One region of the Pseudomonas rhizozeae genome, then DNA from elsewhere that is predicted to be linked to it. Evidence: riboswitches for the same ligand, from Rfam matches in the RefSeq annotation. Region 1 holds a riboswitch; each other region holds the start of a gene.

Region 1 (3,270 bases):
GTTGCCCGGCGCGCCATTCGGCCTGCCAGTCGCTGAGTTCGGCGGGGCTTTTGCGCGGATGGTAAATCGCCGTGCGCGGCAGCGTTTGCGGCTCAGCCCAGACATAATCCCGGGCCAGCCAGCGGTTGGCGAGGCAACGAAACAGGTCGAGCGCATTGCCCATGCCACCCTGGCGCAGGAAGTGCCAGAGCCGTTCGCGGTCCTCGGCCGGAACCGTGCTGAGGTCGCTGAGTTCCGGGTCCGGGCGGTCGTCGCCAGGCACCAGAATCAGCTGCACGCCACGCTCGGCCAGTTCCACCAGACGCTCGACGCCGTAGCGCCAATAGGCGATGCCGCCGTGCAGGGAAATCAGGATGACCTTGGCGTGACGCAGCACCTCGTCGACGTAGAGGTCGACCGAGGCGTGATTCTGCACTTGCATCGGGTTGGCCAGGCGCAGGCTCGGGTAGTCGTCGGGCAACTGCTGCGCGGCTTCGGCGAGCAGCGCCAGGCTGGAGTCGCCACTGCACAGGATCACCAGCTCGGCGGGGGTTTGGCCGAGGTCGGCGATGTTGTCATCCGAGACGAAACCGCCGGGCTGGGTCCTGAGCAGGTGCATGGGTTAAACGCTGAGCGCAGCGCGCAGTTGCGCTTCAAGTTGCGCCGCATCGAGCTCCTGGCCGATCAGCACCAAACGCGTGGTGCGCGCTTCATCGCCGCCCCACTGGCGGTCGAAGTGCTTGTCGAAACGTGTGCCCACGCCCTGGATCAGCAAGCGCATCGGTTTGTTCGGGATCGCCGCGAAGCCCTTGACCCGCAGAATGCCGTGCTTGACCACCAGTTGCGTAAGGGCGTCCATCAGCAGGCTTTCGTCGGCTTGCGGCAGTTCGATGGAAATCGAATCGAAGGCGTCATGGTCGTGATCGTCTTCACCTTCGTGGTGATGATCGTGATGGCTGTGGCGGCTGTCGATGTGTTCTTCGGAACCTGCGCCGAGGCCGATCAGCACGTCCAGCGGCACGCGACCGCTGCTGGCTTCGATGACCTTGACCGCCGGCGGCAGTTCTTCGGCGACTTCCAGGCGTACGCGGGCCAGGTCTTCCGGGCTGATCAGGTCAGCCTTGTTGAGGATCACCAGGTCGGCGCTGGCCAGTTGGTCGGCGAACAGCTCATGCAGCGGCGATTCATGGTCGAGGTTCGGGTCGAGTTTGCGCTGGGCATCGACCTGATCCGGGAACGCGGCGAAGGTGCCGGCAGCCACGGCCGGGCTGTCGACCACGGTGATCACTGCGTCGACGGTGCAGGCGCTGCGGATTTCCGGCCACTGAAAGGCTTGAACCAGAGGCTTGGGCAGCGCCAGGCCCGAGGTTTCGATGAGGATGTGGTCGAGGTCGCCGCGACGGGCCACCAGTTCGCGCATCACCGGGAAGAACTCTTCCTGGACGGTGCAGCACAGGCAGCCGTTGGCCAGTTCGTAGACGCGGCCGTTGGCTTCTTCTTCGGTGCAGCCGATCGAACATTGTTTGAGGATTTCACCGTCGATACCCAGCTCGCCGAACTCGTTGACGATCACCGCGATACGGCGACCCTGGGCGTTGTCGAGCATGTGCCGCAGCAAGGTGGTTTTGCCCGAGCCGAGGAAGCCGGTGACGATGGTGACGGGGAGTTTGGCCAGTGTTTTCATCGGATGCCCTTTGGCAAGGTGGCGGGCATACGGGACGACAACCGGCGGCGCAGGCGCGCGGGAAGAGATCGCCACCGGATCACCCCGCCCGGTTGTAGTGAGAATCTGTGCCGAGGCAGGTCTCCTGGCTGACGGCGCGCCGGCCCGGGGGCCTGGCATTCGCTGCGCCTTCCCGCCCGGTAGCGGTCAGCTACAAACAGGGCAGTGGCGTGGCAGCGAACATCACCGTTCACAGTTGCGGGGGCAGCCGCGGCATTGACCGCGTTCCCTTCTTAGCTCCGGCGCACGCGCCGAAGAACCTCGAAAGCGCAAGGCTACGCATGGTGTGGGAGCGGGTCAATGTCCGCGATCACCGGCGGTGGATGGACGGGCCCTGGGTTGATGGACTTACTTGTGGCGAGGGAGCTTGCTCCCGTTCGGCGGCGCAGCCGTCGTAAACCTGGACGCACGGTCGTTCGGCGGGAGAAAGCTGGGTTGCTTCGCAACCCATCGGGGGCAAGCCCCCTCGCCACAGGCTAGCTCCCTTACCACAATGAAGCTGTTGCACCAGACGAATCTGCAGCCAATTTGACGCCCGTCCCCCGCCCATGCTCTCCTACGCATCTTGTTACGGGTGCCCCTCACAGGGTGAAACGGGAAACCGGTGAATCATGTGCTTTACTCAAGGCCATGTCAGTCCGGTGCTGCCCCCGCAACGGTAAGCGAGCGAAGAATCAGAGCCACTGTGCCTCGGCATGGGAAGGCGATTCTTTCAGGTGAGGCTGCGCGCCCCGCCCCTCGTGAGCCCGGAGACCGGCCCGCAACACATCGTGGCTTGACCACGCCATAACAAACCCGCGGTGGGCGGGCGCTGTTCGAGTCTCCGCGCGCCTGCCGTGCCGAGGCCTGCCATGCGCTCGATTCACCCGCTGACAGCACAGAGGGAAGCGCCATGTCGATCATCAGCAGCACCGGTAGCAGCACCGATAACAGCTCCGCCAGCACCACGACCCTCAGCCAACGTCTGACTGCCGCCGTCTGTGCGTCGATCCTCGGCGTGTGCCTGGTGTACTTCGCCGGTTTCTCGCACATCGAAGCCGTCCATAACGCCGCGCACGATACCCGTCACAGTTCCGCGTTCCCCTGCCACTGAGACCTGCCCCGATGATCAAGCGTATTGCGCAAACCGCAGGCTTCACCGGTCTGGCGGCCGCCCTGCTGCTGACCCTGCTGCAAAGCTTCTGGGTTGCCCCGTTGATTCTCCAGGCCGAGACCTACGAGAAATCCGAGCCCGCCGCGGTTGAAGTCCACGAACATGCCGAAGGTGCGACGGCCGCCCACAGCCACGACGGCGAAGCCTGGGAGCCGGAAGACGGCTGGCAGCGCGTGCTGTCCACGACCGGCGGCAACTTGGTGGTCGCGGTCGGTTTTGCGCTCATGCTGGCCGGCCTGTACACCTTGCGTGCACCGACTCGAACCGCTCAAGGCCTGCTCTGGGGGTTGGCCGGTTACGCGACGTTCGTGCTGGCGCCGACGCTGGGCCTGCCGCCGGAACTGCCGGGCACCGCTGCCGCCGATCTGGCGCAGCGGCAAATCTGGTGGGTCGGCACCGCAGCCTCCACCGCCGC
Region 2 (3,270 bases), on a different contig from region 1:
CCGTCCGAGGATTGCTGGCCGATCTGCTGCTGGATCGTCGGGTTGGCCGGGTCGGTGCTCAGCAGTTTCTTTTTGACGATGTGATACGCCGCCAACGTCCATTCGCCACGGTCATCGAGGAACTGCTGCTTGAAACCCACTTCAGTCTGCTTGGCCTTGGTCAGGTCCCACTGCTGCTGGCCGGCGCTGAGGGTCAGCAGGTTGCTGACACCCTCGGTACTGGTGGCGTACTGGCCGTAGACCGAGGTGTCGTCGGTCAGCGCAAACACCAGTCCGGCGCGGTAGTTCTCACCGGTCAGGCTGCGGTCGCTGCGGGTGTCGGACAGCAAATCATGCCGATCAAGGTGCACCTGATCACGGCGCGCCCCGGTGATCAGCGACAGACGTTCGGTCAACTGGGTGCGGTTCTCGGCGAACAGCGAGAACTGCCGCGCCTGATTACCATCCCGCGAGCGGTACGGGTCATCACTGACGTACTGCCCGCCACCGGACTGCGCCATGGGCACGCTGTCGCTGTAGGTGTTACCGAAGTCATGCTTGCGCAGGAAGCGGATCGAGTTGTAGTCGGCGCCAACCACCGTGCGGCTGTCGAGACCGAACAGACTGTGGTCGAAGGTGAAACTCTGGCGATCGCCGACCTGTTCCTGGGTGTGTTTGATGCTGATGAAGTCGCTGCGGCCGATTTGCTCGCCGGGCTGCCAGGTATAGGTTTCCGCGTTGCGCCAGCGCCGCTGGGTCTTGAGGAAATACAACTGATTGCTGGCGGTGATTGCATCGCTGATGCGCCAATCGGTCACCAGCCGCGTCGACTGATCGTTGTAGTGCAGCTCGGCATTGTCGACGTTGTAATTGCGATCACGCAGGCGTTCGCGGTTGTGCCCCTGCACCAGCGGCGTGCCGAAATACTGCTGCGGATTCTGCTCACCGTAGTCGTGGGACAGGCTCACGCTGAGGTCTTCCGACGGCGCCCAGCGCAGTGACGCGCTAAGGGCCAGGCTGTCGGAGTCGCCGCGATCGACCCAGCCGTTGCTCGCCTGTCGATTGATGTTGAGCCGATAGCTGAGGGTGTCGGTCAACGAGCCGCCGCTGTCCAGCGCCGCTTGCCGGCGATCATCCGAGCCGTAGCCCAGGCGCAGGCGATTGCGTATCTCGCCCTCGAACGGCTTCTTCGGCACCACGTTGACCACCGCGCCGGTTGCGCCTTCGCCGTACAGCACCGAGGCCGGGCCACGCAGGATATCGATGCGCTCCACCGACCAGGTGTCCACCGGGAACGTCACCGTACCAGCGCCCACGTACAGCCGCGTGCCGTCATAGAGCTGCATGATCGAGCCATGCCCGGTAAAGCCGCGCGCCGACAACGCGGTGCCGCCATTGCCCGGCGAGCCGATGAAGCTGATGCCCGGCGAACGGGTCACTGCGTCCTGCACCGTGGCGTTGTTGCGGCGCTGGATCTGCTCCGCGCTGATGCGGCTGACGCTGGCCGGAGTTTGCAGCGCCGTGAGGTTCAGCCGCGAACCGGTCGGCACCACGGTGTGCAGGTCGGCCGGCGCTTCGGTGCTGTGCACGGTTTCAGTGATGGCCGTGGTCGGCAACGTCAGGGTGGTGTCGTCTTCAGCGGCCTGGACCGGCAAGACAAACGCCAGGCACGGCGCGATACCGGCGCGCAGGGACGTGCCGGACAAAGTGTTGAACAAGGATTTACGGGACATGTCGTTCCAACTCGAAACAGGAATGAATGAATCCCGGAGGGAACAACGCATAGGGAATCGCGGGCGCGCAAAAGCCCACGGAAACCGGCCTGCGCCCGCCCACCGCGGGTTTGCCACACAAAGCTTCAGGCCGGTCTCCGGGCTTGCGAGGGTCATGAAGCATTCACCTTCCCATGCCGGAGCACAGTGGTCTGTCGAATGCTTCGCTCGCTTACCGTTGCGGGGGCAGCACCGGACTAGTCATCGAAACGACGCACCGGTTTCCCGTTTCACCTCATACACGGCGGCATGAGGCACCTGAAACAGGCGCGCATCTGACCACTGGTGGCGGGCAGAGTCAATGTGCGATGGGGTTCGTTCGAGGTGTTTGCTGGCAGGCGAATAGCTCTCGCGAGCAGAGGGTTGGGTGATGGATGCCGTTCGCCTGAACACTGGAGCTCCGGTGTGCGAGCCTGCTCCGGGCGACGTTTCGACGAAGGCTATTCACCGCCCGGTGAGTGCGTTGCGGATGCCCTCGACACCTTGGGCCTCACCAACGGACACCCCGAACAAAACTCCACCGGCTCACACACTTCATACCAAAAACAACAGGTCCGGCGGAACCGGACCGCTTTGCCCCCCTCCACCACCGTCAATGGCCGACGGAAATGCCCCAGCGGGTTGTACCCCAACCCAAACACTGCAGGCGCCGCCTCTTCCAGCAACCAGTGAAAATCTTCGGCACAGCGCTGGCGAATCAGCGGATCGTCGATCAGACCCATGCGTTTCTCATACAACGAATACACGCGCACCGCCGTGTTCTCCCACAGGATCCGCCGGGAAATACCGCTGACCCGGTTGAAGGTTTGCCACAACGGTGCCAGCAGCCCGGCGAACAAGTCGCCGACGATCGCCTCACGCCAGGCCTCGCGCTGGCCCGGCGCATAACTTTGCGGTGTGTGATCCGCCAGCGGCAGCGACGAACTCCAGCGACCCTCGTCATAACCGTATTCCAGCACCGCGTTGTCCAGTGTCAGCGGCAGGCCCCGGTCGCACGCCGACAGCGCGTACAAACAGGCACCGGTGGCGAGAAAGGAAAAACGCTTGGCCAGCAGCGATGCGGTAATACTGCGAGTCGGCGAACCGATCACCGGCCCCAGTTGATCGAGCAACTGCGCGCACACCTCATCGTCCAATAGCGCCCGGGCACTGACCGAACGCTGCATATCGCGCGCGGCCAACGGCTTAAGGCGCAGCGCACCGGACAACAGCGCCCAGTCCTGCACGCTGAACATTTCGCTCAGCGACATGGCGGCAGCTCCCGGCCGAACGGAATGCACAGCGGCGTGCCGAAGAACGGGTCGGCGATGATCCGGCAATTGAGGTTGAACACCTGCTTGACCAGCGCTTCATTGAGGATGTCCGCCGGGCGGCCCTGGGCGAACGCCGTGCGCTGGTGCACCGCTACCATATGATCGGCGTAGCGACAGGCCAGGTTGAGGTCGTGCAGCACCATGATGATGGTCTTGCCTTGCTGGCGATTGAGCTCGCGCAGCAGGTCCAGCACTTCGATCTGGTG
Region 3 (3,270 bases), on a different contig from region 1:
CGCCAGTGCGGCGAGGCGCTTTTGCATCACCGCATCGCCCTCCAGCAGCCCCACCAATTCGGCGCGGGTGCCTTCGACATCGGTCAGCGAATCGAGTAGGTACAGCATGCCGCCGCACTCGGCGAGCAAGGGTTTGCCGGCAGCATGGTGAGCGCGGATTGCGTCGAGCATCGCGGTGTTTTGCGACAGCGCCACATGGTGCAATTCCGGGTAGCCACCGGGCAGGTAAAGGCTGTCCGCCGGCGGCAACTCGCAGTCACGAATCGGCGAGAAGAAACTCAACTCGGCGCCCATCGCGCGCAACAGATCGAGGCTGGCGCCGTAAGTGAAGGCGAACGCTTCGTCGTGGGCCACGGCGATCCGCACCCCAGCCAGCAAAGGCTCGGCGTCGATCAATGTCGGTGCGGCGAATTCGACTGCTGGTGGCAGCGCTACCTCGCAGCTGCCGGCCAAGGCTTCGGCGGCGGCGTCGAGACGCAGGTCGAGGTCGTTCAGTTCGCTGGCCTGGACCAGGCCCAAATGGCGGCTGGGCAACTCGATGCCGGTTTCCCGCGAGAGCGCGCCGTACCAGCGCAGGCCTTCGGTGAGGCTGCCTTCAAGCAATTGCGCGTGGCGCAAGGTCCCGACCCGGTTGGCCAGCACACCGGCGAACGGCAGGTCTGGCTGGTAGCGCGCCAGGCCCAAGGCCAATGCGCCGAAGGTTTGGGCCATGGCGGTGCCGTCGATCACCGCGAGCACCGGCACGCCAAAGTGGCGCGCCAGGTCGGCACTGGACGGCGTGCCGTCGAACAGGCCCATCACGCCTTCGATCAGAATCAGGTCGGCCTCGGCGGCAGCCTCCCACAACAGACGACGGCTTTCCTGCTCGCCGACCATCCACATGTCCAATTGATAGACCGGCGCACCGCTGGCGCGCTCGAGGATCATCGGGTCGAGGAAGTCCGGGCCGCATTTGAACACGCGCACCTTGCGCCCCTGATTGCGATGCAAACGGGCCAGCGCGGCGGTGACGGTGGTTTTGCCCTGACCGGAGGCCGGCGCGGCGATCAGTACCGCCGGGCAATGACGTGGCTGAGTCAAAGTTCGACGCCTTTCTGCGCTTTGATCCCGGCCTGGAAGGCGTGCTTGATCATGCCCATTTCGGTCACGGTGTCGGCCAGTTCGATCATTTCCGGTTTGGCGCCGCGCCCCGTTACCACCACGTGCTGCATCGGCGGGCGGGCCTGCAAATCACTGAGCACCTGATCGAGATCGAGGTAGCCGTGCTTGAGGGCGATGTTCAGTTCATCCAGCACTACCAAGCCGATCGACGGGTCGCGCAGCAATTCGCGGGACACTGCCCACGCGGCTTCGGCGGCGGCGATGTCGCGCTGGCGGTCCTGGGTTTCCCAGGTGAAGCCCTCGCCCATCACATGAAAACGTACTTGTTCGGGAAATCGCCGGAAGAACAATTCTTCGCCGGTGCTGTTGCGGCCCTTGATGAACTGCACCACGCCGCACTGCATGCCGTGGCCCATGGACCGCGCGAGCATGCCGAACGCCGAGCTGCTCTTGCCTTTACCGTTGCCGCTGAGCACTAGCAGCAAACCGCATTCGTTGGGGGAATTGGCGATGCGTTCATCGATCACGGCTTTTTTGCGCAGCATGCGTGCCAGGTGGCGTTCGTCACGTTCGGGGGAATCAGTCATGGGGCAGCTCTCCGTTGAGGCGGGGTCACGGCGGGCGGGCACAGGAATAGACGGCAAAAAGCCTGGCATCGCCCACCGTGATGCCGCTGGATGGATCAGGCCGGTCTCCGGGCTCATGAGCGGCGCAGGCCGGGCTGCGCGCCTTCCCATGCCGGATTGGCACAGTGGCTGGCCCTGGTTAAAGGGCTGGCGCAGCTTTCACTCATTTACCGTTGCGGGGGCAGCACCGGGATCGTGGTTTCAGCAATAGAAGCAGCACTCACCGGTTTCCCTGTTTCACCCTGTCGACCGTGGCCACAGAGCACCTGAAACAAGCCGCGAAGGTTAGAGGGTTGGGGGTGGAGCGTCAATGAAAGCAGGACCGCCGTCGCCGTTTATCCGCCGCCGCTCAAATATCTGACGTCAATCTTGTGCGACGCTTGTCACAGTGATATCAAAGCGCCATAAATTTAACATCACACAAAGAAGGGTGAGCCCCATGCAAGGCATGATCATCAGCAATCCGAAGCTGGAATTCCTGCGCCCGGTGCTGGAGCGCTGGTTCGACTGCATCGACCGCTACAACGCTGTGCGCGGCGATAACGACTCGCCATATTGGTTTGACGAACAAGCCAACCTCGGCCTGCTGTCGGCGGCGGCCTGGATGGCAGAGATGGTCACGCTGCAACACACCAGCACCCGCAAGCAACTCGAAGAAGGCGAACGCAACGCCCGCGCCGATCTGATGATTGCCGGCGCCGAACAGCGCGCTTACCTGCAAACCACCCAGCGCTGGCCGAAGGTCAACAACCTCAACCTGACCCAAGCCTTGCAAGACATCACCAGCGACGCCAAACGCATCAGCTACGCCAGCGACCTGAAACTCGGCTGCCTGTTTGTCTCCCCGCAAAAAGCCCAGCAAAGCGCGACGCCGGAAGAATTGCAGGACATGGTCGACGACCTGCAGAAGGAGCACACCTGTGCCGTCGCCTGGTACTTCCCTTATGCATATCGCAAGTTGCGTAACGAATCGGGCAACTATCACCCCGGAATTGCGATGCTGTTCAAGGAAGCGCGCGGCTGAGGTTGAACCATCGCGGCGCCGAGTGTCTCTACCACTACACAGTGCACTCAAAGGGATGCCCGCATGTTCAAGCCTCAATTCGTTGTCGTCATTGCGCTCGCCGCCGGCCTGGTCGCCTGCGGCGAGTCCTCCACACTGCAAGTGTCGGATGGCACCGGGGCTTCGCCCAAGTTGCCGGAACCGAACAAAACCCTGATTCCCACCGTTAACATCGCCCCGGCAATCGGCTGGCCGGACGGCGGCAAACCGGTTGCGGCCCAGGGCCTGCAAGTAGGCGCCTTCGCCAAAGGCCTGGATCATCCGCGCTGGCTGTACAAGCTGCCGAACGGCGACGTATTGGTCGCTGAAACCAACGCGCCGCCGAAACCCGATGACAGCAAAGGCATTCGTGGCTGGGTCATGGAAAAAGTCATGGGCCGCGCCGGCGCCGGCGTGCCGAGCGCGAACCGCATCACCCTGCTGCGCGACAGCAACCACGACGGCGTGGCGGAAACCCGCACGGTGTTCCTGCAAAACCTC

What was found. A riboswitch is a leader RNA that binds a small molecule or an ion and turns the genes downstream of it on or off. The one in region 1 is predicted to bind cobalamin.
Region 2: it holds a riboswitch for cobalamin, as region 1 does, so the genes downstream of both, RG836_RS08860 (TonB-dependent receptor) here and cobW (cobalamin biosynthesis protein CobW) in region 1, are expected to answer to the same signal.
Region 3: it holds a riboswitch for cobalamin, as region 1 does, so the genes downstream of both, cobO (cob(I)yrinic acid a,c-diamide adenosyltransferase) here and cobW (cobalamin biosynthesis protein CobW) in region 1, are expected to answer to the same signal.

The regions. Positions count from the first base shown of each region.
Region 1 covers NZ_JAVLSB010000043.1:151,284-154,553, forward strand. The annotation lists gene cobN (cobaltochelatase subunit CobN) at 1-598, opposite strand, end outside; gene cobW (cobalamin biosynthesis protein CobW) at 602-1,663, opposite strand; cobalamin riboswitch at 1,761-1,981, opposite strand; cobalamin riboswitch at 2,258-2,478, shown strand; gene RG836_RS14025 (CbtB domain-containing protein) at 2,595-2,795, shown strand; gene RG836_RS14030 (CbtA family protein) at 2,807-3,270, shown strand, end outside.
Region 2 covers NZ_JAVLSB010000026.1:97,558-100,827, forward strand. The annotation lists gene RG836_RS08860 (TonB-dependent receptor) at 1-1,712, opposite strand, end outside; cobalamin riboswitch at 1,824-2,028, opposite strand; gene RG836_RS08865 (IucA/IucC family C-terminal-domain containing protein) at 2,192-3,001, opposite strand; gene RG836_RS08870 (ABC transporter ATP-binding protein) at 2,992-3,270, opposite strand, start outside.
Region 3 covers NZ_JAVLSB010000041.1:37,329-40,598, forward strand. The annotation lists gene RG836_RS12830 (cobyrinate a,c-diamide synthase) at 1-1,080, opposite strand, end outside; gene cobO (cob(I)yrinic acid a,c-diamide adenosyltransferase) at 1,077-1,688, opposite strand; cobalamin riboswitch at 1,770-2,012, opposite strand; gene RG836_RS12840 (hypothetical protein) at 2,167-2,751, shown strand; gene RG836_RS12845 (PQQ-dependent sugar dehydrogenase) at 2,815-3,270, shown strand, end outside.